DNA from 2 places in the Serratia sp. FDAARGOS_506 genome. Region 1 is predicted to be linked to the other one. Evidence: predicted binding sites of a transcription regulator. Region 1 holds the regulator's gene; the other holds the start of a gene.
What was found. The regulator PurR, encoded in region 1, represses purine synthesis genes. The targets are predictions, from matches to a motif close to CANGCAAACGTTTGCNTG.
Positions count from the first base shown of each region.

Region 2: a site for PurR is predicted at 5,768-5,785, ahead of purT (formate-dependent phosphoribosylglycinamide formyltransferase). Genes of this name have one in related genera too.

Region 1 is NZ_CP033831.1:3,617,521-3,632,248, forward strand. It holds gene sufE (cysteine desulfuration protein SufE) at 1-337, shown strand, start outside; gene EGY12_RS17605 (L,D-transpeptidase family protein) at 636-1,649, shown strand; gene EGY12_RS17610 (major outer membrane lipoprotein) at 1,790-2,026, opposite strand; gene pykF (pyruvate kinase PykF) at 2,335-3,747, opposite strand; gene EGY12_RS17620 (cupin) at 4,142-4,447, opposite strand; tRNA gene EGY12_RS17625 (tRNA-Val) at 4,568-4,644, opposite strand; tRNA gene EGY12_RS17630 (tRNA-Val) at 4,665-4,741, opposite strand; tRNA gene EGY12_RS17635 (tRNA-Val) at 4,762-4,838, opposite strand; gene EGY12_RS17640 (MATE family efflux transporter) at 5,020-6,396, opposite strand; gene EGY12_RS17645 (riboflavin synthase subunit alpha) at 6,635-7,285, shown strand; gene EGY12_RS17650 (I78 family peptidase inhibitor) at 7,340-7,633, shown strand; gene cfa (cyclopropane fatty acyl phospholipid synthase) at 7,706-8,857, opposite strand; gene punC (purine nucleoside transporter PunC) at 9,200-10,411, opposite strand; gene punR (DNA-binding transcriptional activator PunR) at 10,535-11,479, shown strand; gene purR (HTH-type transcriptional repressor PurR) at 11,476-12,501, opposite strand; gene EGY12_RS17675 (YnhF family membrane protein) at 12,826-12,915, shown strand; gene sodB (superoxide dismutase [Fe]) at 12,980-13,558, opposite strand; gene EGY12_RS17685 (C40 family peptidase) at 13,758-14,576, opposite strand.
Region 2 is NZ_CP033831.1:4,241,923-4,256,650, forward strand. It holds gene grxB (glutaredoxin 2) at 1-208, shown strand, start outside; gene EGY12_RS20520 (AarF/ABC1/UbiB kinase family protein) at 245-1,885, shown strand; gene EGY12_RS20525 (lipoprotein) at 2,038-2,601, shown strand; gene yebF (protein YebF) at 2,665-3,024, opposite strand; gene yqfB (N(4)-acetylcytidine aminohydrolase) at 3,095-3,403, opposite strand; gene EGY12_RS20540 (YebG family protein) at 3,443-3,766, opposite strand; gene dbpA (ATP-dependent RNA helicase DbpA) at 3,855-5,237, opposite strand; gene cspC (cold shock-like protein CspC) at 5,385-5,594, opposite strand; gene purT (formate-dependent phosphoribosylglycinamide formyltransferase) at 5,841-7,019, shown strand; gene EGY12_RS20560 (YoaH family protein) at 7,054-7,293, opposite strand; gene EGY12_RS20565 (glycosyltransferase) at 7,364-8,365, opposite strand; gene pabB (aminodeoxychorismate synthase component 1) at 8,895-10,268, shown strand; gene EGY12_RS20575 (CoA pyrophosphatase) at 10,265-10,843, shown strand; gene sdaA (L-serine ammonia-lyase) at 11,290-12,654, shown strand; gene EGY12_RS20585 (EAL domain-containing protein) at 12,922-14,508, shown strand; gene EGY12_RS20590 (TerC family protein) at 14,525-14,728, opposite strand, start outside.

The DNA.
Region 1 (14,728 bases):
GATTGAACTCGGCGCCAAATTGCCGCCGCTGGACGAGGCCGAACGACAGGCCGGCAACCTGATCTCCGGCTGTCAGAGTCAGGTGTGGATCGTAATGCGCCTTGATGAGCAGGGGCAGCTCGAGTTTCACGGCGACAGCGACGCGGCGATCGTCAAAGGGCTGCTGGCGGTGGTGTTTATTCTGTATCGTCAATTGACGCCGCAGCAGATCGTCGATCTCGACGTGCGGCCGTTTTTCGCCGAGCTGGCGCTCAGCCAACATCTGACGCCTTCGCGTTCACAGGGATTGGAGGCGATGATCCGCGCCATTCGCAGTAAAGCCGCACAGCTGATCTGAGCCTTAACGCCCCTCGTCTTTGAAGGCTCATTGATACATTCACTTTGTCAATGAGTCTTTACAATCCCCGTTTTCGCTTCAGGCAACATCCCCAATTCAGTGATATTTCAGCAGCTTATCCGTTGACGTTTCGTTGACAATCAGCGACGGCGATTACGTTATAACGTGTTGATTTTTAGAGAACTTATTGCCTTTGATGCCAGCGTTGCTAGTATTAATCAGGTATTGTCTGATTTACCCGCCGCCAGGCGCTCGTTAGCCTTGGGGACGAACCGTCATAAAAAATATAGGGATGATAATGAAACGTGCGTTGAGTTTAATGGGCATGGTCTTCGCCACCGTATTGGCCGGCACGCAGGCCGCCAGTGCGACCGAGTACCCGCTGCCGCCGCCGGACAGCCGTCTGATCGGTGAAAACACCACTTATACCGTGCCAAACGACGGCCGTCCGCTGGAGGCGATCGCCGCCGACTACAAGATTGGCCTACTGGGCATGCTGGAAGCTAACCCCGGCACCGACCCGTTCCTGCCCAAGCCGGGTACGGTGCTGACCATTCCGACCCAAATGCTGCTGCCTGACACCAAGCGTGAAGGGATCATCGTCAACCTGGCCGAGCTGCGCCTTTACTACTATCCGAAAGGCGAGAACAAAGTAATCGTCTATCCGATCGGTATCGGCCAGACCGGGATGCATACGCCGCTGGAGGTAACCTCCGTCAGCCAGAAGATCCCTAACCCGACCTGGACGCCAACCGCCAATATCCGCAAACGCTATCAGTCCCAGGGCGTGACGTTGCCGGCGGTGGTGCCGGCCGGCCCTGAGAACCCGATGGGGCTGTTCGCCCTGCGTCTGGCGATGGGGCGCGGTGAATACCTGATCCACGGCACTAACGCCAACTTCGGTATCGGCATGCGCGTTAGCTCCGGCTGTATTCGTCTGCGTCCGACGGACATCGAGGCGCTGTTCAATCAGGTGCCGCGCGGCACGCGGGTGCAGGTGATCAACGATCCGGTGAAGATTTCGGTCGAACCGGACGGCAAGCGCTATGTGGAAGTGCATCAGCCGCTGTCGCGGGTAGAAAGCGACGATCCGCAGACCATGCCGATTGCGTTGTCTAAAGCGGAAAAAGCCTTTGCTGCGGATGGGCAAACCGATCGTGCCGTGTTCGATAGCGCGGTTGTACGCCGTTCTGGCATGCCGGTGCTGGTCAACGTTGGGGAGAGTCCGTCTGAGGTGAGTTTAACGCCTGTAGCGGCTCCTGCGGCGAATAAGAGCCCATTCAAGGCAGCGCCAATCAGTTCTGTGAACTAAGTTTGCAGGATTGAGCAGTCGAAGAGGGGTTCAGCATGCTGAGCCTCTTTTTTTTGTCTGCCGAAGGGGAACCCCAGACCCGACAAGCAGGCAAAAAAAACGGCGCACAATGTGCGCCGTTTTCAATAACCAAAGCTATCTTACTTTTTGTAAGCGTGAGCTTGGTTGTCCAGACGCTGGTTAGCGCGTGCTGCGTCGTCTTTAGCCGCTTGAACGTCAGAACGCATTGCGTTCACGTCGTTGCTCAGCTGATCAACTTTAGCGTTCAGAGTCTGAACGTCAGAAGACAGTTGATCGATTTTAGCGTTGCTAGAGCAGCCAGCCAGCAGAGTGGAACCCAGGATTACCGCGCCCAGTACCAGTTTAGTACGATTCATTATAACACCCTCTAGATTGAGTTAATCTCCATGTAGCGTTACAAGTATTACACAAACTTTTTTCGAAAGAGAATAATTTTTTAGTGTTGAGGTGCTTTATTTTGATCGTTCGCTCAAACTTGCATCTGCTTTTACAAATTAGTTAAAAAAACGAGGGAAAACAGCCGGCTTCCATGGGACTACTCCGATTTGTTATTAGCTAAATAATGAGCGGATCACGGTTGCGTTTTGAGAAAAATAGTTTACTGCCGATAAAAAAAACGCCGCAAAGCGGCGTTTTGATCAAGGCAATTATGTCACGTTTTATATTACAGCACGTGTACCGAGGCGGTGTTGGTGGTGCCGCTCGGCACCAGCGCGCCGGAAACCATCACCACGACGTCGCCTTTCTGTGCCAGGCCGCTGGCCAGCGCGGCCTCTTTACCGATGCGGTAGAAGTCGTCGGTGGAGGCGATTTCCTTGACCATCTGCGGGATAACGCCCTTGCTCAGCACCAGCTGATGCGCGGTGGTCTGGTTGGTAGTCAGCGCCAGGATAACCGCGTTCGGGAAGTATTTACGCACGGATTTTGCCGACTTGCCGCCGCTGGTGGCGACGACGATCAGCGGCGCATCCAGTTTTTCGGCGGTTTCAACCGCGCCGCGGCACACCGCTTCGGTGATGCGCAGCTTGCGGCGATCGTTCAGGGTGTCGATACGGCTAGGCATCACGCGATCGGTACGTTCGCAGATGGTCGCCATGATGTTGACTGCTTCCAGCGGGTATTTGCCCTTGGCGCTCTCGCCGGACAGCATGACGGCATCGGTGCCGTCCAGGATGGCGTTGGCAACGTCGCCGGCTTCCGCGCGGGTAGGGCGCGGGTTTTTGATCATGGAATCGAGCATCTGGGTGGCGGTGATCACCACTTTACGCGCGCGGTTGCATTTCTCGATCATCATCTTTTGGGCGAAAATCACTTCTTCGACCGGGATCTCCACGCCCAGATCGCCACGGGCAACCATGATGCCGTCGGACGCCTCGAGGATTTCGTCGAAGTTGTTCAGGCCTTCCTGGTTTTCGATCTTGGAGATGATCTGGATCTGCTCGCCGCCGTGAGCTTTCAGGTGTTCGCGGATCTCCAGCACGTCAGAGCGCTTGCGGATGAAGGACGCCGCCACGAAGTCGACGCCTTGCTCACAGCCGAAGATCAGGTCGCGTTTGTCTTTCTCGGCCAGCGCAGGCAGCTGGATGGAGACGCCCGGCAGGTTAACGCCCTTGTTTTCGCCCAGGTCGCCGTTGTTCAGCACCTTACAAATGACTTCGTTCTCGGTCACGTTGGTGACTTCCATGCCGATCAGGCCGTCGTCAACCAGCACGGTGTTGCCGATCTTCAGGTCGGCGGCGAAGCCGGCGTAGGTGACTGCCACGCGATCGCTGTTACCGATCACGCTCTGGTCGGTGGTGAAGGTGAAGGTTTGGCCGGCGACCAGCGAGGCGTCTTTACCGCCTTCCAGTTTCATGGTGCGAATTTCCGGGCCTTTGGTATCCAGCAGGATGCCGGCGTTGATACCGGTTTTCGCCATCACGGCGCGCATGTTCTTGATGCGGTTGCCGTGCTCTTCATAGTCGCCGTGAGAGAAGTTGAGACGCATCACGTTCATGCCCGCATTGAGCAGGTTGGTCAGCATTTCTTCCGATTCGGTTTTTGGACCGATGGTACAAACAATTTTGGTCTTTTTCATGGCGGAGTTTTCTACAAGTTGTGATGGATAAAAAAACGAATTTGACCGGCGTTGTTTACGCCGATAGGGAATTTGAGCCGCGTCTGGTGGTGAAAAACATAGTTAAGGATAGGTGACGACAGTTGAAGTGGGGCGGAAAAATTCAGCCCGCGTGGGGGCGCGGGGATGCTGCGCAACGGGGTAAGATTACATCGTGTTGTTATTGCGTTTTCGCAGATCAAGGGCTGAAACCATTCAACTGATAGACGTTGCGCATTATAAAGGCTAAGCGGCGGGAAACAAAATAAAAAACCGCTGCTGCGCGGCGGATATGTCAAAACGGGGGCAAATGTGGCGCAAATGCAACGCGTTGCGGGCCGCTTGTTGCGCAAATAACCTTGCTGTAAATGCAGATTTAACGCGTTTGGGGAATTTCCAACAGCACGCCGGCGCTTAGGCAGAAGCAGCCGCTGGCGACGTTGGCCGGTAAGATCAGGCTCTCGCCTGCCTGAACCACCCGCGTGTCGCCGCCGAGGGTAAACTCGAATTCACCGGATATCACCCGGGTTTGCAGCGCGTGCGCGGGCTTTTGCAGCTGGCCGAAGGCGCCGGCCTCGAAACGCACTTCCGCCGCCGGTGAACCGTCGCTCATCACGCCTTCACGGCGGGCAAGGCCATTGTCGAGCGGTAAAAAGGCGGTTTTGGCGGTAAAGGTGGTCATGTGGCGTTCCTGGTGGCTGATGGCGGTAGCACGGCGCGATCGACATAAAAGTCAGGCGGTCGGGCAGAGACGAAACAACGGGAAGTATAACGCGATAGGGGGAGAGATGAATCAGCAATATGGTGCGTCCGAGTGGACTCGAACCACCGACCCCCACCATGTCAAGGTGGTGCTCTAACCAACTGAGCTACGGACGCACTGCACTGCTTCTGAAATTTGGTGCGTCCGAGTGGACTCGAACCACCGACCCCCACCATGTCAAGGTGGTGCTCTAACCAACTGAGCTACGGACGCACTGAACTGCTTCAGGAATTTGGTGCGTCCGAGTGGACTCGAACCACCGACCCCCACCATGTCAAGGTGGTGCTCTAACCAACTGAGCTACGGACGCATCTTTTCCTGTCTGTCATGGCTGACAGCGGGGACGAATATTAACGAGCTACCCGCGTGCTGGCAAGGGGAAAAGCGCAATTTTATTCGGTATTTCACGCGATTGCTGAGGTTGTGCGCAGTCCGGCGTTTTTTTCCGCAAACCGCAGCCCGGCCGGGGATGAAACCGGCCGGGCGCGTGCTCAGCGCGTGGATCGCTGCAGGATGACGGCGGTCGGCTGTTTCTGCAGCCAGCGCATGCGCAGCGCCATCATGATGGCGGCGAAGGTCAGGCCGATGATAAAGCCGATCCAGAAACCGCTTGGCCCCATCGCCGGCACCACTGCGTCGGTTAACGCCAGCAGATAGCCGCTCGGCAGGCCCAACACCCAATAAGCGATGAAGGTGATGAAGAAGATCGCGCGGGTGTCTTTATAACCACGCAGCACGCCGCTGCCGATCACCTGGACAGAATCCGAGATTTGGTACAGCGCCGCCAGCAGCATCAGCTGCGAGGCCATCGCCACCACCGCCGGGCTGTCGTTGTACAGCAGGGCGATCGGTTCGCGGAAGGTGGCGGTAAACAGCGCGGTGCAGACGGCCATGGTGATGCCGACGCCGATGGCGGAGTAGGCGGCGACGCGCGCGCCTTCTACCGAGCCTTCCCCCAGCCGGTAACCGACGCGGATAGTGGCGCCGACGCCCAGCGACAGCGGCAGTACGAACATCAGCGCGCTGAAGTTAAGCGCGATCTGGTGGCCGGCGACCGCGACGATCCCCAGCGGCGAAACCAGCAACGCCACCACGGCAAACAGCGTGACTTCGAAGAACAACGCCAGCGCCACCGGCATGCCGATGCCGATCAGGCGCTTCAGCGCCGCCCAGTCCGGGCCGCCGAGATCGCCCGTCTGGCGTTTGATGTCGCGCTGCGACGGTGCGCGCTTCACGTACCAGCGCATCATCAGGAACATAAACCAGTAGACGCTACCGGTGGCGACGCCGCAGCCGACGCCGCCCAGCTCCGGCATACCGAACTTGCCGTAGATAAAGATGTAGTTGATGGGGATATTCACCAGCAGGCCGAGGAAGCCGATCACCATGCCGGGCTTGGTTTTGGACAACCCTTCGCACTGGTTGCGCATCACCTGGAAGAACAGGTAACCCGGCGCCCCCCACATGATGGCGTGCAGATAACCGACGGCTTTATCCGCCAGTTGCGGATCGATGTTGTGCATCATGTCGATGACGAACTTGCAGTTATACAGCACCACGATCAGCAGCGCGGACACGCCTGAAGCCAGCCAAAAACCCTGGCGAACCTGGTGAGCGATGCGATCGCGCCGCCCGGCGCCGTTGAGCTGGGCGATAACCGGAGTCAGCGCCAACAGCAGGCCGTGGCCGAACAGGATGGCCGGCAGCCAGATTGACGTGCCGACCGCAACCGCCGCCATGTCGGTGGCGCTGTAGGCGCCGGCCATGATGGTATCCACCACGCCCATGGCGGTTTGTGATATTTGCGCGATGATGACCGGGATAGCGAGAGCCAATAAACTACGCGCTTCAATTAAGTACTTCTGCACGCATACACCTTTCTATTTATATATGTGGGAGGGAGGGCTGCCGCGAGAGGACAACAATTAAAATAGCGGAATTTTGTCAAAAATATTGTACCTGCTCGGCGTCGTTAAGCAAACGCCGCAGATAAATAGTTATTAAATGCGCAGGCACGCGTTTTTTGCCGTCGCGGATTTGGTTTTCAGCGCCAACTGGGGCAAACTGCCGGAAGCGTTTTAACCTATTTAGTAAGAAGAGGCACATATGTTCACCGGTATCGTACAAGGCACCGCGCCGCTGGTCGCCATTGATGAGAAACCCAATTTCCGCACCCACGTGATCGAGATGCCTGCCGAGCTGTTGCCGGGGTTGGAGCTGGGCGCGTCGGTGGCCCATAACGGCTGTTGCTTGACCGTGACCGCGGTGGAAGGCAACCGCGTCAGCTTCGATTTGATCAAGGAAACGCTGCGCCTGACCAACCTCGGCGATTTGGCGCTGGGCGACATCGTCAATATCGAGCGCGCAGCGAAATTCAATGACGAAATTGGCGGTCATTTGATGTCCGGCCATATTATCTGTACGGCGGAAGTGGCCAAGATTTATACGTCGGAAAATAACCGCCAGGTATGGCTGCGCATGCCGAATGCAGAATTGATGAAATATGTGCTGCACAAAGGTTTCATCGGTATCGACGGCATTAGCCTGACCATCGGCGAAGTGGTGAATAACCGTTTCTGCGTGCACCTGATCCCGGAAACACTGGAGCGCACCACGCTGGGTAAGAAACGCCTGGGTGACAAGGTGAACATCGAAATCGATCCGCAAACGCAGGCGGTGGTGGACACCGTCGAGCGCGTGCTGGCCAACCGCGAAGCGACGCTGGCTGCGGCGATGGCGCAGGCACACAAAGACTGACAGCGATTCTGGCCTTGCCGCCGGAATCGAATCATAAGCAGAGAGGAGAAACGCGTGAAGTTTTATGGGAAAACGTTATTGTTAACCGCGTTGCTGGCGCTGAGCGCCTGCAGCAGTTCACCTGAGCAGGGCGCCGGCGCGCAAATGGCCGATGCGGACGATACCTGCGGCGCTTCGCAGTATCAAAACTTCGTCGGCAAGCCGATGACTTCGCTGGAAGGCGTGCGGATCGAATCTAAGGTGCGCGCCATTCCGTACAACTCTGCCGTTACCATGGATTTCAACCTGCGCCGTCTGAACTTCCTCGGCGATCGCGACGATAAAATCATTCGCGTTTACTGCGGTTAACCCGCAGGGGCCGAAAGAGCAAAAAAAAGCCCCGGCGAGGTTGTTGCCGGGGCTTTTTTATCGGGGGAACATTCAGCGGGCGACGCGAATGCCGCCTTCAACGCCTTTCGGGCTGAACACCACCTGCCACAGCTGCAGATCGCGTGCCCGGAACGCGCCGGCGCATGCGTTCAGGTAATAGCTGAACATTCGCTCGAAGCGTTCGGAATAGCGTGGGGCAAGCTGCGGCCACGCCTGTTTGAAGCGCTCGAACCAGGCCATCAGCGTGCGATCGTAGTCGGCACCGATGTTGTGCCAGTCCTCCATCACGAAATGGCCTTCACTGGCCTGAGCGATGTGGGTCACCGACGGCAGGCAGCCGTTCGGGAAAATGTACTTGTTGATCCAGGGATCGACGTTCATGTCGGTTTTGTTGGAGCCGATGGTGTGCAACAGGAACAGGCCGTGCGGCGCCAGATTGCGCTCCACCACGTCAAAATAGGTGCGGTAGTTTTTCGGCCCGACGTGCTCGAACATGCCGACGGACACGATGCGGTCGAACTGCTGATGCAGATCGCGATAATCCTGCAGCAGGATCTGCACATCCAGCCCGGCGCAGCGTGCCTGAGCCAGCTTCTGCTGCTCGGCGGAAATGGTCACGCCAACCACCGACACGCCGTAATTTTTCGCCGCATAGGCGGAGAGACCGCCCCAGCCACAACCGATGTCCAGCAAACGCATGCCTGGCTGCAGCTGCAGTTTTTCACAGATCATCCGCAGCTTGGCTTCCTGCGCTTCTTCCAGCGTGGTAGCGTCTTTCCAGTAGCCGCAGGAGTATTGCATGTAGGGATCGAGCATCAGGGTAAACAGATCGTTGCCGAGATCGTAATGTTCTTTGCCGACGATCCAGGCACGCTTTTTCGATTGCAGGTTGGTCAGGCGTGCGGCGGCGATACGCAGAGTATCTTTCAGGTGGTGGGGGAGTTTCTTCTCCAGCCCGGCACTGACCACGCGCTGGAAGAACATATCCAGCCGTTCGCACTCCCACCAGCCGTCCATATAGCTTTCGCCAAGGCCCAGCGACCCTTGCTGCAAGACACGTTTAAAGAAATCGGGGTTTTTAACCTGAATATCGAAGGGGCGCGAACCGTTGATTTCAATGCCGGCCAAGCCGAGCATTTCATGCGCGATACGGTACCATTGGTTGTCCTGGATGCTCAGATCTTCTATACACGATGAACTCATAGCTTCTCCATCACCTTCTTCTGACTGATGACCCGTTAGGAAACAGCTTAGACAATTTCTGCGGGTGCATACGTTTACCGGCGGAAAATAGGCCCGCGGCGTCTGATATCCGACTATGAACAGAGGAAATTTTAAGAAGCTACCCGGCGCTAACGGCGCGGGATAAACGCGTCCTTAAAAAAAGTGTGACGCAAGGCGCGTACACAATAGCTGATTGAGATATAGAGATTATAAGGTGTTACTTTACAAGGTTGTTTTTGAGTATAGGCGTGCCGAGGCCTTGACTCAACTGTAAATCGCAATCGGCACGCATATTCTTTAAGTGATTATTAAACTTGGCAATTATGACGCTGAGTTAGCATGTTCCCGCTGCGCCTTTTGCTGCGTATCGGCCGCTTTGCCCCGCTGCAGGAAATACCCCAGCGCGGCCAGGATCACCGTAGACACCATCACCGTTACCGTCGCCAACAGCGGCTGGGCAATAAACGCCGACACCAGCATGCTCGCCACAAAGCACAGTCCGAGCTGCAGCGTATTTTGCAGCGCGGCGGCCTTGCCGCTGCTTTCCGGGAACGGCATCAGCGCATTCGCTACCATGATCGGGTAACCGGCGCCGTTGACCAGCGCCATCACGCAGAACGGGATCAGCAGCGTGGAGAGCGTCGGATCGGTCAGGGTCGCCACCAGATACAGCGCCACCATGCTGACACCATAAGCTACCAGCAGCCACGGCAGTAGGGTTTTGCCATTGATGCGTTTGAGTGCGGCGCGGCAGCCGTAGCCACCCAGAAGGAAGGCCAGCGTTTGCGGCACATAGCTCAGGCCGATGTCGCTCGGGCTGTAGCCCATGTCGCCGAGAATGAACGGCGAGCCGGTGAGCCAGGCGAAGAAGCCGGCCGAGCAGGCGGCGTACATGGCGACATTGCCGCTGAACACCGGGGATTTCAACAGTTGCCAAAAGCTGACGCCGTTTTGTGGCGCGTCGGCGGTGGGTTGCGTTTTGTCGCGTTCTTTGAGCATCAGCGTCGGCAGCAGCAGCAGCGCGGTGATGACCAACAGCGCGGCGAAGATTGCGCGCCAGCTGGCGTGGTTCAGCAACCAGGCGCCAAGCAGTGGTGCCAGTGCCGGCGATAGCGCGACCAGCGGCATAATGGTGGCGAATACGCGGTTGGCCTGGCCTTCACGGTAGCGGTCGACCACCAGCGCTTGCCAGATGGCGGCGGCGGCACAGACACCGACGGCCTGAATAAAGCGCAGGATCCAGAGCTGCACGGCGTTTTCTACCCACAGCATACCCAGGCAGCCGAGAGCGAACAGCGCCAGGCCGATCAATAATACCGGTTTGCGGCCCAGACGGTCGGAGAGCGGTCCCCACAGCAGCTGCGCAAAGGCGAAGCCGGCCAGGAAGATACTCAGGCTGGCGCTCACCGCGCCGGCGGAAATTTGCAGTTCCTCCCGCATGGCGCCGAAGGCGGGCAGGTACATATCGGTCGCCAGATAACCCAGCATGCTCAGGCCGGCGAGGTAGAACATAAAGCCAAAGGAATTTCGCATGGTATTTCTCGTTAATATTTTAGTGTCGCAGGTTTTTAGCGCCGGTCAGTGTATCCGGCTGGATCTCTGCTTGTGAAACGGTAATATTTGCAAAGTGCTGTTAAAAAAATTGAAGGCAAAACGATGTGGTCTGAATATTCTCTTGAAGTCGTCGACGCGGTGGCGCGCACCGGCAGTTTCAGCGCGGCGGCGCAGGAATTGCACCGGGTCCCGTCGGCGGTCAGCTATACCGTACGGCAGCTGGAGCAATGGCTGGCGGTGCCGCTGTTTGAGCGGCGTCACCGCGATGTGGAATTGACACCGGCCGGTGCACTGTTTATCAAGGATGCGCGAGCTGTTATCAAAAAAATGCTCGACACCCGCCGTCATTGTCAGCAGGTGGCCAACGGTTGGCGCGGCCAGCTGAATATCGCGGTGGACATCATCGTCAAACCGCAACGCAGCCGCCAGCTGGTGTTGGATTTCTACCGTCATTTCCCCGACGTTGAACTGATGCTGCAACCCGAGGTGTTCAACGGCGTGTGGGATGCGCTGGTGGACGGCAGGGCGGACATGGCGATCGGCGCCACGCGCGCGGTGCCGGTCGGTGGCGGCTTCGCCTTTCGCGACATGGGTTATATGAACTGGTTGTGCGTGGTCAGCCCGCAGCACCCGCTGGCGCAGTTGGCGGGGCCGCTGAATGACGATCAACTGCGGCCGTATCCTTCGCTTTGCCTGGAGGACACCTCGCGCAACCTGCCCAAGCGCGTCACCTGGACGCTGGATAACCAGCGGCGACTGGTGGTGCCAGATTGGACTTCGGCACTCGACTGTTTGTGCGCCGGGTTGTGCGTCGGCATGATGCCGGCGCATCGGGCACTGCCGCGGGTGCAGCGCGGTGAGCTGAAGGCGTTGCAGCTGCAGCAACCGTTTCCCGCCAGCCCTTGCTGTCTGACCTGGCAACAGGATAAACCGTCACCGGCGATGAGCTGGCTGCTGGCGTATCTGGGCGATGGCGAGACGCTGAATCAGGAGTGGTTGAGCGAGGCGGAACCGGAAGCCGCGCAGGCTTCCGGCGCGGGGGATTAGCGGCGGTAGTCGATGAACGGGCCGTCGGCGACAGAGCGGCGTTCGACCAGCTTAGGATGCACTTCGATCACCTGTGACTCTTCGCGTTTGCTGATGATGCGATCCAGCAGCATGGTGAAGGCCATTTCGCCCAGGCGCTCTTTAGGCTGATGAATGGTGGTCAGTGCCGGGGTAAAGTAGCGGGCGTTGCGCACGTTGTCGTAACCGATCACGGAAATATCCTGCGGCACTCGCAGCCCCAGCTCGTCGGCGGCGCAGATGGCGCCCATCGCCATGATGTCGCCGCCGCAGAATACCGCGGTCGGTCGTTGTTTTTGCGACAGGATTTGGTGCATCGCCTTATAGCCGGACTCCGGTTCGAAGTCGCCCTGAACGATCCACTCTTCGCGAATCTCGATATGTGCTTCCTGCAGCGCCTTCATAAAGCCCTGATGACGGCCGCCGCCGGTGTTGCGCGACAGCTGGCCCGGAATGGCGCCGATATCGCGGTGGCCACGCTCGATCAGGTAACGGCCGGCCAGATAGCCGCCTTCGAAGGCGTTATCGATGATGGTGTCGGTGAAGTCGCCACGCGCGGCGCCCCAGTCCATCACCACCATCGGGATGTTGCGGTAGTCTTCCAACATGCCCAGCAGCTGATCCGGGTATTCGGAGCACATAACCAGCAGGCCGTCGACGCGCTTTTGCGCCAGCATCGCCAGGTAGGCGCGCTGCTTGTCCAGATTGTTGTGCGAGTTGCACAGGATCAGGGTGTAGCCTTTGCTGTAGCAGCTGTTTTCCACCGCTTCGATCACTTCGGCGAAGTAGGGCGCTTCGCTCGAGGTGGCCAACAGGCCGATCGACTTGGTGTGATTGACTTTCAGGCTGCGCGCCACGGCGCTCGGCGAGTAATGCAGCTCTTTGATGGCGGCCCACACGGCCGCTTTGGTCTCTTCGGCGACGAAACGAGTCTTATTGATGACGTGCGAAACGGTGGTGGTGGAAACGCCCGCGCGTTTGGCCACATCTTTAATCGTTGCCATGTAAGGAATGACTCCTGAACTCACATGTTTACAGCATGTAAGTGTGATGTTAATCGTTTGCCTGCGTAGATCCTTCTCCAGAGAAGCGAAAACTGAGTTTTTAGTGTGTTGAAGTCTTCAGCGCTTAATCAGGAGGGGCATGGATGCCGGTACGCAGTTGTGAACTGCGAATTTTGTCGCATATTGAACAAAAGTGGAAGAGGTAATCGAGATTATAAACCGGGAAATGATAACAAGATTTTATCGGCGAACTGTGGGAAAATGATTTGACGTACTAATTGTGCGCCTTTTATCCTTAGGAAAGCCCATTTTAAAGGAGTTGTCATGGATACCGATCTGAAGATGTCGCTGTTCACCACCGTTTGTGCGTTGGCGATGATCATCGCTTTCAGCTTTGTCGCTGCGTTGAACTGATTTCCCGCCAGTTTTAAAAAAGGCGCAGCCACGCTGCGCCTCGTCACTTAGGCAAGGCCTGCGCTTACGCCAGGTTTTCCGCCGCGAAAGCCCAGTTGACCAACGCCCAGAAGTTTTCCAGGTATTTTGGACGCGCATTGCGGTAATCGATGTAATACGCGTGTTCCCATACGTCAACGGTCAGCAGAGGTTTGTCTTCACCGGTCAGCGGGGTGGCCGCATTGGAGGTGTTGACGATCGCCAGCGTGCCGTCCGGTTTTTTCACCAGCCAGGTCCAGCCGGCGCCGAAGTTTTTCACTGCGGCATCGGTGAACTGCTCTTTGAACGCAGCGAATGAGCCGAAGGATTTGACGATCGCCGCCGCCAGTTCGCCCTGCGGTTCACCGCCGCCCTGTGGCGACAGGCAGTGCCAGTAGAAAGTGTGGTTCCACACCTGTGCTGCGTTGTTGAAGACGCCGCCGTTAGAGGTTTTGATGATCTCTTCGAGCGATTTGCCCTCGAACTCGCTGCCTTTCACCAGGTTGTTCAGGTTAACCACGTAGGTGTTGTGGTGCTTGCCGTAGTGGTATTCCAGGGTCTCGGCGGAGATGTGCGGCTCGAGCGCGTTTTTCTCATACGGTAATGCAGGTAATTCAAACGACATTGCTTCCTCCTTTACGGCGCCACTCGCTTCCCGCCGGGGCGAGAGCCATATGGGCCGTTTTTTATTGTGGTCATTCAATCTTAACAATTTTCATCATAAAAAACAGGAGGAAAAGCGAGAAATGCGCGTGGGGAAGTGCGATGGGCGATAGCTTGAGCAGGCGGTTGCGACCGGGGCCGCAACCGCGCAGAACAGGGTATTAACGAATGGTTTTCGGCGTCACTACGCGGCGTGCGCCGATATAGTGGTTTTGCCAATAGTCGTTGTCGAGCTGGCTGATGCGGATCTCTTCGCCAGTGCGCGGCGACTGGATGAATTTGCCGTTGCCGAGGTAGACGCCGACATGGTCCGCCACGCCGCGGTTATTGATGCGGAAGAACACCAGATCGCCGCTTTCCAGTTCGCTTTTCTTGATCGGCGCTGCGTCGCGCAGGTGATACATCTCGTTGGCGGTGCGCGGCATCTTGATTTTCACTACGTCTTTATAGGCGTAATAGATAAGGCCGCTGCAATCGAAGCCGGTACGCGGCGAGCTGCCGCCCCAGCGGTAAGGTTTGCCCATCTGGCCCATCAGCTTGGCCATTGCGGTCTGCTTGGCGTGCTGGTAACGTTTTTTGTGCGCCGGGCTCAGTTTCAACGGCTTATCTTCACGCGCCAGCTTGGCGGTGGCCATGCCGGCTTCGCGGTGGCGGCCGTAGCCTTTTTTATAGCCCTTTTTCGGCGGGGTGACTTTAATCTTGGCGGTTTTCTGCACTTTGGCCTTGGGTTTGGCGCTGGCGATCTTTTTCGCGCTTTTCTCGGTTTTGGCCTTGGCGGTCTTGGTTTTTTTCTCGGGGGCCGTCACTTTGGCTTTTTTAGCGGCTTTGTCCGCCTTCTTTTTTCTGCGGTCATCAGGCCGCGCTTCATTAGCATGGCTTTTACGCTGCTCGGCGGCAACACGCGCCTGTGGCGCAGCGTGCGCCAAATTGAAGAAGAGCTGCGTAAACAGCAGCGCAAAGAGCGTAAGAATTAAACGCATGTCGACGTCACCAACCTTGGCCCCGAAACGGATATCGAAAGAGTCACAGTATTCCCGAATTTCGCCATATAAAACAGCGAAGAACTCATAAATAATAATCCATATTGTGAGAAAACGTTAATGACATTTTTTTTGCTTCAAAATCAGCCCGT
Region 2 (14,728 bases), 620 kb from region 1:
TGAAGCCGACCTGCAAGCGCTATCACCGCTGATCGTCTCCGCCGAAGCGGTAAACGGCGAGCTGTCCGAGGACGATATTCACCTGTTCCCGATGTTACGCTCATTGTCGATCGTCGCTGGGGTTGCGCTGCCGGACAATGTGGAAGCCTACCGCAACCGCATGGCGCAGCGCAGCGAGGTACCGTTGCTGCTGGATATGGAACAATAACTTCCAAGAAGTGACAAATAAGGATATGGCGTACTGATGTTGAAAATGGTGATCGCCACCGCTCGCGATCGGGCGCGGCTGAAGGAAATAACCTCCGTTCTGATCCGTTACGGTCTGCAAGACGTTCTGCGCCTGCTGGGCCTGGGGGTCTTGCTACGCGGTGCCCGCGGCGAATCCGCCCCGCAGGATGCACAAACCCTGCCTGAGCGGCTGCGCGAAGCGCTCGAGGCGTTGGGCCCCACCTTCGTCAAATTCGGTCAGATCCTGGCCACGCGTTCTGATCTCCTGGATCCGGCCTGGACCGACGAACTGGATCGTCTGCACAGCCAGGCGGCGGTGTTGCCATGGGAAACGCTGGCGTCGCAAATCATTGCCGATCTGGGGGGCGAACCGGAACAGCGGTTTGCCGAATTCGATCGCACGCCGCTGGCTGCGGCGTCGATGGCGCAAATCTACCGCGCACGCTTGCACAGCGGTGAGCAAGTGGTGGTAAAAGTGCTGCGGCCCGGTCTGGCGAAAACCATCCACGCCGATCTGCGGCTGCTGGCCTCGCTGGCGGAGACCGTGGAGCAGCAGAGCCCTGCGCTGGCACGCTATCGGCCACGGCAGATGGTCAGAGCGTTGGCGACGGCGCTCAATCACGAGCTGGATTTGACCCACGAAGGCCATAACTGCGACCGCGTTGCCGGGATGTTCGCACGTCAACCCGACGTGGTGGTGCCGAAAATCTATTGGCAATACTCTTCTCCTCGCCTGTTAGTGCAGGAATACTTGCCCGGCACCGCGCCGGAAAGCCCTGAACAGCTGGCGGCAGCGGGCTTTGATGGCCCACTGCTGGCGCAACGCGGCGCCCGCGCCTTTATGAGCATGGTGCTGGAACATCGGCTGTATCACGCCGATCCGCACCCCGGCAACGTCATGGCGCTGAGCGGTGACCGCGTCGGTTTTATCGACTTCGGCATGGTTGGCCAGCTGTCCGAGCGGCGGCGCAACCAGTTGCTCCTGCTGCTGCAGGCCATCGCCGATCGCCAGTCCGAAGGCATCGTCAACACGCTGATCGCCTGGTCGGATAGCGAACCGTTGGACCTGATGGATCTGGAGTTGGCGGCACAAAACTTTCTCGACAAGCAGGCCGCCGCCACCCTGACGCTGGGTAAAGCCTTGACCGACCTGCTGGTGATGGCGCGCGAACACCAGTTGGCGCTACCGCCCGATCTGGTGCTACTGTTCAAGGCATTAATCACCGCCGACGGCGTGCTGCATCGGTTGGATCCGGCCTTCGACATCGTGGCCACGCTCAAACCGATGTTGCAACAAACGGTGCTGCAGCGCTACGCCCCCGACGCCGTGCGCCAGCGGCTGTTGGCCCTGGGCGGGGAGGCGCTCGATGCCGGAGAAGAACTGCCGCAAACCCTACGGCTGTTGGTGCGTCGCCTAAAACGCGGGCAGCTCAATGCCGATATCAACGTCAGTAATCTCGGCCAGTTGAGCAAAGCGCTGGAGCGCGCCGCTGTCACCCTGGCCATCGCCATCGTCACCGCCGCTTTTGCCTTGGGGCTGGCGCCTTATCTGATGCATTCGTCGCTGCAGCTGTGGGGCATTCCGCTGTTCCCGCTGTTGGGGGGCGCGGCCTGCCTGGCCGGCGTGATTCTCTTGGCGCTGCGATTGCGGCGCTGACGCTTTCGGCGTTATCCGATAGGTCTTGCCCGCTTTTGCGCGCACTATCCTCTGCACATCGCCGCCTGCCGTTTTCACGCGTGGGCGGAGCGTTTATAATGATTAATCAATTATCTGCAGCACTTTTCGCCAGCAGTCGCAATGAGGCATTAATGAAGAAGATCCTGATGGGCGCAGCCGCCCTGCTGTTCGCCGGCGTATTGGCCGGTTGCAATCAACTGACCCAATACACCCTGAGCGAGCAGGAAGTGAATGACTACCTGCAGAAACACAACGACTATCAGAAACAGATTGGCGTGCCTGGCCTGGTGGACGCCAACATCGTGCTGACTCAGCTGCAAAGCCAGATCGGCCGCAGTGAACCGGGTAAAGTCACCCTATCCGGCGACGCCAAGGTCAACATCACGTCGATTCTCGGCCCGCAGGCGGCGGATTTGAAGCTGACGCTGAAAGCGCAGCCGGTTTACGACCGTGCGCAGGGCGCCATTTATCTGAAGGATATGGAGTTGACCGATTACAGCGTACAACCGGAAAAAATGCAGACGGTCATGAAAGCGTTGACGCCATACCTGAACCAGTCGCTGAAGTCCTACTTCGACCAAAAGCCGGCTTATGTGCTGAATCCTGACAACAGCAAAACCGAAGCGCTGGCGAAAAAACTGGCGAAGGGATTGGAAGTGAAGCCGGGTGAATTGGTGATCCCGTTTAGCGACTGATCTCGCCTTGATGCATCAAGCCCGCCGACCGGCGGGCTTTTCATTGTTATTGCCAGGAAAGTATTACTGCGGCGCGCTGTAGGCGATCTCGCCAGTGTTGCAGTTGAGCGTCACGTTGTAGGTTTTATCCATCTTGGTACCCCGCACCGTCAGCGGCACTTGCCACACCTGATCCTTGCCGGTGATGGCATCCGGGCTGACCCAGGCGATCGGGGTTGCGGTGCCCAGCAGTTTTTTGTCCGCCTCCCAACGCGTAATGCGGTTTTGCAAGAAATCACGCTTGACCTGGGCGGCAATATCCGCCGGCTGCAGGCCTGCACACAACCCCACCTTGGCGGTGCGTTGCTCTTGATCCTGTGCCGACACCGCAGTCGATGCTCCCATCATGGCCAACAAGGCGATAGCCAAACCCATTTTTTTCATATGTCCTCCCGTTGTGATTAGCGCTATCCGGGCGCCCATCCCTGGCTCACAACAGGGTTTCGGCAAGGGGTTACCGTTTGACGAACTCGATGACAAACAGCGCATCCAAGCCCGGATAGATTTCCTTGATCACCTGCTTCAGTTCGCCGAGCGACATGTTCTCCTGCTGTGCATGGCGTTCGGTCAGCGCATCCAGGCGCACCGGCGTTACCGACAGCACTTCGATAAAGCAGAAAAATACGCCGTCTTCATTGCGGCTTACGCGCAACACCTCACCCGGTTCGAAATGCGACTCGCTGGCATCCCGAATGGTGATGGTTTTGCGCCCAGCCAGAATGTCTTGCTCAAAGCGGCTGAAGAAAGTTATTTCACGGCTCATTTTAGATCCTTTTTCATCACAACACCGCAACATAAGCCATTATGCCGCTTGCTTTTCTGACGCAGATCCCTCTTTTGAGTTAGAAGCTGCCTTTTTTGCTTTCGCTTCCGTCGGTTTCTGGCCGATTTCCGCCGGTGATGCGCCGCGCAGAATCAGACCCAGCGCGTCCTTATTCTCTGCCAGGAAGAAGCTCAGCCCTTCGCGCTGTTCGTCGTCCAGGTTCAGCGGCGCCTGTTGCAGCCACTCTCCGAGGTTATCCGCCAAATCCAGCATTTTGTCGTAGGCGTCGGCTTCTTTCTTGCTCGCGAAAGTCATTTTTTCCTCACCGTTTCTCACCACCACATATTTAACTTCAACCGCCATGCGTGCGTCCTCAAATACTCAAATAACTGTAATTATATACAGTATAAATAGATAGTAGCGGGAAGGCAAACCGCCGCCCGCCTTCGGCTTATTTCAGCAGCCGCACCTTGCAGTTCTTGCCTTTGATTTTGCCCTGTTGCAGCTGCTGCAGCGCCTTGCGCGCGCTGGCTTTACGGATCGCGACGTAGGCATGCACCGGGAACATGTCGATCTTGCCCACTTCCGCCGCCGTCAGCCCGGCATCGCCGGTCAGCGCGCCAAGGATATCGCCAGGGCGGATCTTCGCCTTACGGCCGCCGTCGATGCACAGCGTCACCATCTCCGCCTCCAGCGAGCCATTGGCGGCTCCGCTCAGTTCGGACACCGGCGCCCAGTCGATGGTCAGCTGCAGGTAGTCTTCAATCGCATGCGCCCGCGCCATTTCTTGCGGCGTACACAGGCTGATCGCCAGCCCGCTCATGCCGGCGCGGCCGGTGCGACCGATACGGTGCACATGCACTTCGGGATCGAACGCCAGTTCGTAGTTAACCACCAGCTCCAGCTCTTTGATGTCCAGCCCACGAGCGGCGACGTCGGTTGCCACCAACACTCGGCAACTGCGGTTGGCGAAACGCACCAACACCTGATCGCGGTCGCGCTGCTCGAGATCGCCATGCAGCGCCAGTGCGCTGATGCCGCGGGCCTCCAGGGCATCAAGCACCGTTTGGCAATCGCGTTTGGTATTGCAGAACACCACGCAGGACGCAGGTTGATGATAACGAATGGCCGATACCAACAGCGCCGGGCGCTGATCGCGCGTGGTTTCATAGAAGCGTTGTTCAATGGCGGTCTGCGCCTCGTCATCGTCCACTTCAACGCTCAGCGGCTGGCGCTGAACGCGATCGCTGATACGTTCGATGCCCGCCGGGTAGGTGGCAGAAAACAGCAGCGTCTGACGCTGCTGTGGCGTGTAGCTGATTACATCGTCGATGTCGTCGGCGAAGCCCATGTCCAGCATACGGTCGGCCTCATCCAGCACCAACACCTTCAGCTCGCCCAGCAGCAGCGTTTTCTTGCGCAGATGCTCCTGGATGCGGCCCGGCGTTCCCACCACGATATGCGGCGCGTGCACCAGCGAATCGAGCTGTGGCCCCATAGGTTGGCCGCCGCACAGCGTCAGGATTTTGATGTTTTGCGTGAAGCGCGCCAGACGGCGCAATTCTTTGCTCACCTGATCGGCCAGCTCACGGGTGGGACAGAGCACCAGCGCCTGTGTGGCAACCTGAGCAACGGCGATGCTATTCAACAAACCAATGCCGAACGCAGCCGTTTTACCGCTACCGGTTTTCGCCTTGGCGCGCACGTCTCGCCCTTGCAGGATGGCGGGCAACGCGGCGGCCTGCACCGGTGTCATTTTGGCGTACCCCAATTCGTTGAGGTTGGCCAACTGTTCGGCTGGCAGAGGCAGGGAAGAAAAAGAAACTGTGCTCACGGCGATAACTCTTATATGACGAATGGAATGGCGGCGCGCCCGCAGGCTGGCGCCGAATCAGCGGTAAATGATAACAGAGATGGGCAACGTTACGGGCAGCGGGCATAAAAAAACCCGCCGGCGGCGGGTTTCTTGGCGGCTCAGTCGTTAAATAGCAACGACGTTGGCCGCGGCTGGGCCACGTTGGCTGTCCTGGATGGAGAACTCAACCTGCTGACCTTCCGCCAGGGTCTTGAAACCATCGCTAACGATAGCGGAAAAATGAACGAAAACGTCTTTAGAGCCGTCGGCAGGCGTGATGAAGCCGAAACCTTTGCTTTCGTTGAACCATTTAACGTGACCAGTGATCTTGCTCATTTGTGTTTCCTTTACTTGATAAACCTGCCTTGACGGCACGAGACGCGAAAACCTTGCGATATATAGGCCTTCTTTCGCCGTCGGTTATTAACGCATAATCGCCCATGCAGGGCAAATATTTCTTCCTGTTATAAAAACAGTAAGTTAGCAACAAACTTTGCGCGGCGGCTGTGCGCGCAATCGTTTTCGTATATACTGCCCGCCGATCATCAATCCGCTTATTTTCACCGATCCAGGTACGAAACTATGTTAACGATTGGAACCGCCCTGCGCCCTTCCACCACCCGCGTTATGTTGCTCGGCTCCGGGGAGCTGGGTAAAGAAGTCGCCATTGAATGCCAACGCCTCGGTTTGGAAGTGATCGCCGTCGATCGCTACGCCGATGCCCCCGCCATGCATGTGGCGCACCGCAGCCACGTCATCAATATGCTGGACGGCGAGGCGCTGAAAGCCGTTATCGAACAAGAGCAGCCAGACTATATCGTTCCCGAAATCGAAGCGATCGCCACCGCCATGCTGGTTGAACTTGAACGTCTGGGCCACCGCGTGGTGCCCTGCGCCGAAGCCACACGCCTGACGATGAACCGTGAAGGCATCCGCCGTCTGGCGGCGGAAGAACTCGGCCTGCCCACCTCCAGCTACCGCTTTGCCGACAGCGAGGCGACTTTCCGACAGGCAGTCGAGCACATCGGCTACCCGTGCATCGTCAAACCGGTTATGAGTTCTTCCGGTAAAGGTCAAAGTCTGATCCGCACGCCTGAGCAGTTGCAAAGCGCCTGGGACTATGCCCAACAGGGTGGCCGAGCCGGCGGCGGCCGGGTGATTGTCGAAGGGCTGGTGAGATTTGATTTTGAAATCACACTGCTGACCATCAGCGCCGTGGACGGCGTGCATTTTTGCGAGCCGATCGGCCATCGTCAGGAGGATGGGGACTATCGCGAATCCTGGCAGCCGCAACGCATGTCTGCCACGGCGCTGAGCCAGGCCCAGACTATCGCCGAGAAAGTGGTGAAGGCTTTGGGCGGTTTCGGCCTGTTCGGCGTGGAGCTGTTTGTCTGTGGCGACGAAGTGATCTTCAGCGAAGTGTCGCCACGCCCGCATGATACCGGCATGGTCACGTTGATTTCACAGGATCTGTCCGAGTTTGCCCTGCACGTTCGTGCGTTTCTCGGTTTGCCGATCGGCGCTATCCGCCAGTTCGGCCCTTCTGCTTCGGCAGTGATCCTGCCACAGCTCACCAGCACCGATGTACGCTTCAGCGGGCTGGAAAACGCGCTGCGCGGGCACAACCAGTTACGCCTGTTCGGCAAACCGGAGATCGCCGGGCAACGTCGTCTGGGCGTAGCACTGGCGACGGCGGACACGACGGAACAGGCGGTGGAGCTGGCGAAACAAGCCGCTGCCGCCGTGGCGATTAACGGCTGAAACTGACGGGGCCGCTTGCGCGGCCCCGATAACATCAATAGTCTTCGTCTTCTTCAGCATCGTCATCCCGCGACGCCTCTGGTGCGGCATCATGCTGCTCGTCTTCGTCATCGAACAGTACCGCAACCTGAGCGCCCTGATGCTTCTCACGAATTTCCTGCGCAACGCGAGCAATGGCTTCCCCGCTGCTCATGCCTTGCTCCATCAGTTGATGGATGCGATCCGCCGCTTCCTGCTGCTCCGCGTGACTCAGTAATGGCATACCTGCATGCATGTGTCGTTCTCTCCTGCAAAAGGGAGAAGGAGTATACGCGCTAACGCGACGGATCCCAACGTCTTGTGCCTCAGGCCACTTGCGAACAGCCGTTATCGCTCCGCCACTGCTTCAGGCGATGCCGCCACAACATGACATGCCACCCCTGCTTCACGCCGCGCGCGTTGGCGAACATCGCTCTGTCGATGCCACGTTGATAGAACTCTTCAGTAATCTGACTCTGAGCGGCCGGATCCGGCTCACGGCGAATACTGTGGCAAATGCCCAACGCTTCACGGGTGATTTGCCAATGAAAAGCCGGACGAATCGCGATAGTGCCTGCATAGCGCAGATTGAGCCGCTCCAGCATTTCGACGATTTTCATATAGTGGCGTTGATAATCCACGTTCGCTTTGCCGGTGCGGCGACGGTTGCTGATCGACTTGTCATGTACCCGTTGACGATACAGCGGCGTGCTTAAATATTTGACCCGTTGGGCATTAAACATGACCTCGGTCGTCCAGGGAATATCCTGATGATGCAACCCTGGTTCAAAATAGAGTCGATGCTGACGGATAAAATCGAGACGATATATCGCCAACCACACAACGTGAATAAATTTTCGCGATTTCAGTGCACGTTCGAACCACTGTACGCCGGTGATAACGCCAGTGGTCTGTAAACGATCCTGGGGAAAAATCGGCTGTAATTCGTCTGCGCTGGCGAAATAGCGCTCGCCATTGCATTGCATCACATCTAATTGATATTGCTCCGCCTGCTCCAACAGCGTGGAATACATGTCCGGTGCCAACAGATCGTCGGCATCAGGAAACGCTACGTATTTACCCTGGGCAACGGCGAGGCCGGCATTACGCGCGTTGGAAACGCCGCCATTAACCTGATCGATGACACGAATATGCGGATGCGCCGCTGCATAACGGTGTGCGATTTCTCCTGAACCGTCGGTAGAACCATCGTTGACGATGATCACTTCCAACCGTTGCTCGCGTTGGGCCAGCAACGAAGCCAGGAAAGGCTCTAATAGTTCTCCCGCATTGTGCATCGGGACGATGACGCTCAGCATTAACGACATAGGCAGCTCTTCAATGATAATGTAACAAAATAATAATTTTATTTTTTATAAAATAGTCAGTCTATTCAGTGTTCGACCGGAAGAATAAAACTTGGCGCTCAGATTTCCGCAGCAAGCTAAATAAGATTTATCTTGTTTTGTCTTTTCATGCTTTCAACAGGAAAACGGTGGCTAATATGGCACCAATTTCACCGAACAGTCAGCGTGAAAAAACACAGACAAAACTATCCCGCGCCACCCGGGTAATAACGATGGGTAACAATAAATTTATGAAACTAACGAATCGTTTTTATATTTCTCGGGTCTTGCGCCCTCGATGAATGAGGCATCCAGTTCATTTTGACGTTAAATTTTTAACATATCGAAGTATAATGAATGGCGCAAAAAATGCCTTATTTCAGGTTTATTGAACTGCCGTTTATGTGAAGTGTGCTGCATGTCTCGCATGACGAAACATGCATGCCGTGGCCGTCTATGGCACACTAACGGCCAGACAACGCCGTCTTTACAGCCAGGTTTTTTGACGTTCATGAGCGTAACCGCCCCAAACATAAAGTTTTTGCCCTATAGCCGCCGTGCTCTGATGACGCTTTTCGCCCCGCTTTCAGCGCATCCCTGGGCGATGTTGCTGCATTCTGGATTTGCCGAGCATTCGCATAATCGCTTCGACATTCTGGTCGCACAGCCGCGCACGACGCTCACCACCCGAGGTGCCGGTACGGAAATTGAAAGTGACGGCGTCACTACTTATTCGATGGAAGATCCGTTTTCCCTGCTGCAGCAACAGTTGGCGGCGCAAGACTGGCAACCGGCCTTTAACCCAGATCTGCCGTTTCAGGGCGGTGCCCTGGGGCTTTTCGGCTATGATCTTGGGCGTCGGGTGGAAACCTTACCGCAGTTGGCCGAAGCCGACCTCGCTTTACCGGACATGGCAGTGGGCATTTATGACTGGGCATTGATCGCCGACCACCAGCGGCAAACCCTGACGTTGCTCAGCTATGGCGATGTGGAGCAGCGCTGGCGCTGGCTCAATAGCCAAACCGCACCGACAGAGCGCCCTTTCACCCTGCTGAGCGACTGGCGTGCCAATATGAGCCGAAAACAATACGGCGAAAAGTTCCAACGTATTCAGCACTACCTGCGCAGCGGCGACTGTTACCAGATTAATCTGGCACAGCGATTCTCCGCCGACTACCAGGGGGATGAATGGCAGGCGTTTTGCCGATTGAGCGCCTGCAACCGCGCGCCGTTCTCCGCCTTCCTGCGGCTGCCGCACAACAGCGTGCTGAGCGTCTCTCCCGAGCGCTTCTTGTGGCTGGAGCAACAGCGTATCCAAACCCGCCCCATCAAGGGCACGTTGCCGCGGCTGGCGAACGCAGAACAAGACGCAGCACAGGCTCGTCGTTTGGCCGACTCGCCCAAAGATCGCGCTGAAAATCTGATGATCGTCGATCTTCTGCGCAACGATATTGGCCGCGTCGCCCAGCCCGGCAGCGTACGGGTGCCGGAACTGTTCGTCGTGGAGCCGTTCCCGGCGGTGCATCACCTGGTGAGCACCATTACCGCCACCCTGCCGGAACAGGCCTCGGCCACCGAGCTGCTGCGCGCCTGCTTCCCCGGTGGCTCGATCACCGGCGCACCCAAAGTGCGAGCGATGGAAATCATCGAAGAACTGGAGCCGCAGCGCCGTAACGCCTATTGCGGCAGCATCGGTTACCTGAGCGCCTGCGGCACCATGGACACCAACATCACCATCCGCACGCTCGTCACCGAAAACGGTCGCATCCACTGCTCCGCCGGCGGCGGCATCGTAGCGGACAGCCAGGAGCAGGCGGAATACCAGGAGACCTTCGACAAGGTTGGCCGTATTTTGCCGCAGCTGGGGGAGTGCGCCCTGTCGTGATCCCATCGAACTCACCGGCCTCACTGCACGCCTTTATCAGCCGTTTTCAACTGCAGCTGCCGCAGGCGGCGCAGATCTCGCACAATGTGCGCCCGGCGGCGGTGCTGATCCCTATCGTCTGCCGCGCCGAGCCGACGCTGCTGTTGACCCGCCGCGCCGATTCGCTGCGCAAACATGCCGGCCAAGTGGCCTTCCCCGGCGGTAAAACCGACGCCGAAGACGGGTCTGCGATTGTTACGGCGCTACGTGAAGCGCAGGAAGAAGTAGCGATACCGCCGCAAGTGGTTAGCGTGCTCGGCCAAATGGCGCCGCTCGACAGCAGCACCGGGTTTCAGGTCACACCTGTTGTCGGCCTGATCCCGCCAGACGTGCAATTCCACGCCAATGAGGGCGAAGTGGCGGACGTGTTCGAGATGCCCCTGCGGGAAGCGTTGACCCTGTCACGTTACTACCCGCTGGATATTCATCGCGCCGGCCATACGCACCGCATTTACCTCTCCTGGTACCACGGCCAGTTTATCTGGGGGCTGACCGCGGCCATCATTCGACGCCTGGCTCAGCAGGTCAGTATTTAATCCGCATTGCGTGATCTGACTCGCAATCTGGCATGGCCGTCGGCGTTCGCTGCAGGTAAAGCGATCGAAATCACTTCATTTGATCGCTTTTTCAACTACCGTTCCGATTGAATGGTTTTAAAAAAACTGTAAACCCTCTCTTAAACCTTACGAAATACCTGTAAAATACCACCGTCCGAGATAAACCACTGTAGAAACAGGGATTAAGCCGGCGGCGTTCAGCACGGAAAGCTGGCGCGATTACCACTCATGGAACTTGGGCGAAAGCGGATACCCCGCATAAGGGTTCGCCCCGGGTAATCAGTAAAAAAAGCGACACCACGGATTATTTAATTTCATGCGAAAAAGGCAGCCGAACCCGCACGGCCCTTTTACAATATCGCTGTTCCCTGCGCGGTTTTTAACCGCTGCAGCCATAACAATACGTCTCTTTAAGGAGTTTTAGCGTGATTAGCGTTTTCGACATGTTTAAGATCGGCATCGGCCCGTCCAGCTCTCATACGGTTGGACCGATGAAAGCCGGCAAACAGTTTGTCGACGATCTGGTAAATAAAGGCCTGATGCCTTCTATCACGCGTGTTGCCGTAGACGTTTACGGCTCACTCTCATTGACCGGCAAAGGTCACCATACCGATATCGCTATCATTCTCGGCCTGGCCGGCAATATGCCGGATACCGTCGATATCGATAGCATTCCGGGTTTTATTCGCGATGTAGAACAACGTCAACGCCTGATGCTGGCCAACGGCCTGCATGAAGTCGATTTCCCGCGCGACGGCGGCATGGTTTTCCGCAGCGACAACCTGCCGCTGCATGAGAACGGCATGCAGATCCACGCCTTCTCCGGCGATAAAGAAGTGTACAGCAAGACCTATTACTCCATCGGCGGCGGTTTCATCGTCGACGAGGAGAACTTCGGCAAGGCCGGCGAGCAAGAGCTGCAAATGCCTTACCCGTTCAACTCCGCGCGTGAAATGCTCGACCACTGCCGCGAGACCGGTCTGTCACTGTCCGGCATGGTGATGCAGAACGAACTGGCGCTGCACAGCAAGCAAGAGATCGACACCTATTTCGGGAACGTCTGGCAAACCATGCGTGCCTGTATCGATCGCGGTCTGAACACCGAGGGCGTGCTGCCGGGGCCGCTGCGCGTACCGCGCCGTGCCTCTGCGCTGCGCCGTATGCTGGTGGCGTCGGACAAACTCTCCAGCGATCCGATGAACGTGATCGATTGGGTCAACATGTTCGCGCTGGCGGTTAACGAAGAAAACGCCGCCGGCGGCCGCGTGGTTACCGCGCCGACCAACGGTGCCTGCGGCATCGTGCCTGCGGTGCTGGCTTACTACGATCACTTCATCGAGTCTGTCAGCCCGGATATCTACATCCGCTACTTTATGGCGGCAGGCGCCATCGGCGCGTTGTACAAGATGAACGCCTCCATTTCCGGCGCTGAAGTCGGCTGCCAGGGTGAAGTGGGCGTTGCCTGCTCCATGGCGGCGGCCGGTCTGGCCGAGCTGCTGGGCGGCAGCCCTGAGCAGGTGTGTGTGGCGGCGGAGATCGGCATGGAGCACAACTTGGGTCTGACCTGCGACCCAGTCGCCGGCCAGGTGCAGGTGCCGTGCATCGAACGCAACGCCATCGCATCGGTCAAGGCGATCAACGCAGCCCGCATGGCCCTGCGCCGCACCAGCGAGCCGCGCGTTTCGCTGGATAAGGTGATCGAGACCATGTACGAAACCGGCAAAGACATGAACGCCAAGTACCGCGAAACTTCGCGCGGCGGCCTGGCGATCAAGGTGCAATGCGACTGACAGACAACCCCGCCGCCCGGCGGGGTTTTTTATGGGTAATCAATTCATTGACCGCGCCTAGTGACAATGTCACCAGAAATATCCTGCTTTTTTCTCATCGATCCGGCGGTTAGCCTGCAAATTGGCCTTCTGTTTTACCAAACTGAAATAATTTACTGAGTTACCATCAATCTTGTATAACCTCAGGCTAGAATTAGCCGAGCGCAACTTAAGGATCTATAGCCTGACTGTGACTCGGAGCTGGATTACCGAACAAGGATTTACCGGATGTTGATGACCCACCTCGCCGCGTCCCGATATCGTTACTACCGTTGGCTGCTGGCCGGAGCGGTGGGCGTGGCTATTCTGTTGGTATCGCTGTATACCCGTTACTATCAAGAGGTCAAAAGCATCGAGCAGAGCCAGCAGACGTTGGCCACCCGCACCGTTGGCAAGCTCAACCAGTTGCTGACGCCGGCGCAGATGCAAGCGGAACGCAGTATGGACATGCTGGACCAACCCTGCGAAAACGTTTCGTCGACACTGCGCTTTCGCGCCGCGCAAAATCAGGCGCTGCGCGCCATGTTGCTGGTCAAAAACGGCATTATTTACTGTTCCAGCCTGTTTGGCGCCCGTCATTATCAAATGGCCGCGGTGATGCCCACCCTCGTCAACAGCAACGCCAGACTGGCGCTGCGCCCCTCGCTGGCAGTGAGCAAAGGCCTGCCCACGCTGGTATTATGGACACCATCTCCCAGCGATAAAACCAGCGGCGTGCTGCACGTATTCAATATCGAACTGCTGTCCAACTTCTTACTTGAGCCGCAGGAGCCTTACGTTCAACGAGTGGTGCTGAATGTGGCCGACAGCAGTCTGGAATACGGCCGCCGCGAAATCTTGAGCCGCGACACCCTGACCAACGATCTGCGCTGCACCGCCGGCTCTGCGCTGTATCCGTTCTCGATTTCACTGTTCGGTCCACAGATCGGCATGCTGGCGCTTTCCGCATTGCCGCGCCATATTCCGCTGGCGTTGCTGATCAGCCTGCTGGCGGCCTATGTGGTCTACCTGCTCACCGCCAACCGCATGAGCCTGTCTTATCACATCGGCCATGCCATCACCCACCGGGAGTTCCGCGTCTACTGTCAGCCGATCATCCACAGCGACACCGGGCGTTGCGCCGGCGTCGAGATGCTGCTGCGTTGGAAAAAGAAGCGCCAGGGGTGGATCTCGCCTGACGTGTTTATTCCGCTGGCCGAGCAGCATGACCTGATCATTCCGCTCACTCGCTATCTGATGAACACCGTGACGGAAAATCTGCAGCTGTTCCCGCCGCGGCCATCGTTCTACATCAGCATCAACGTCGCCGCAGAGCATTTTAAAACGCTCAACATCATCGACGATATCCGCCAGATTTGGCTGCCGGCGCACCCGATGCCGTCACTGATGCTGGAGCTGACCGAGCGCACCGCGCTGTCGGCGATCCAGTATGACCAGATTCGCACGTTGAAAGACATGGGTATCATGTTGGCCATCGACGATTTCGGCACCGGCCACAGCTCGCTGAGCTACCTGAAAAATCTCAGCCCGGACGTGTTGAAGATCGACCGCGGGTTTACCGCTGCCATCGGCACCGACGCAGTCAACGCCACCGTGACCGACACCATCATTACGCTGGCGCAGCGGTTGAAGCTGAAACTGGTGGCAGAGGGGGTAGAAACGGAGGAACAGGCCGACTATCTGCGCTCACGCGAGGTCAATGCCCTGCAGGGGTATTATTTCGCCAAGCCGATGCCGATCCATGTTTTCCCGCTGTGGCTGCAGCAGTACGAATCGCGCGTCAGGAAAGCGGAAGAGAATTCGCCGGAGGCCTGAGCCCCCGGCGGGAAGGTTACGCGTGCGCCGTTTCGTCCAGGGCGACGCGGGTAACGCGCACCAGTTCGATACGGTATTCGGACACCTCAACGATATCGAAACGCAGATGGTTCAGCTCGATGGAGTCTCCCACCACCGGCATCTGGCCGTAGTGGGCCAACAACAGCCCCGCCAGGGTGGCATAGTCGGCTGTAGGGCTGACCAGATCATCACAGGCCAG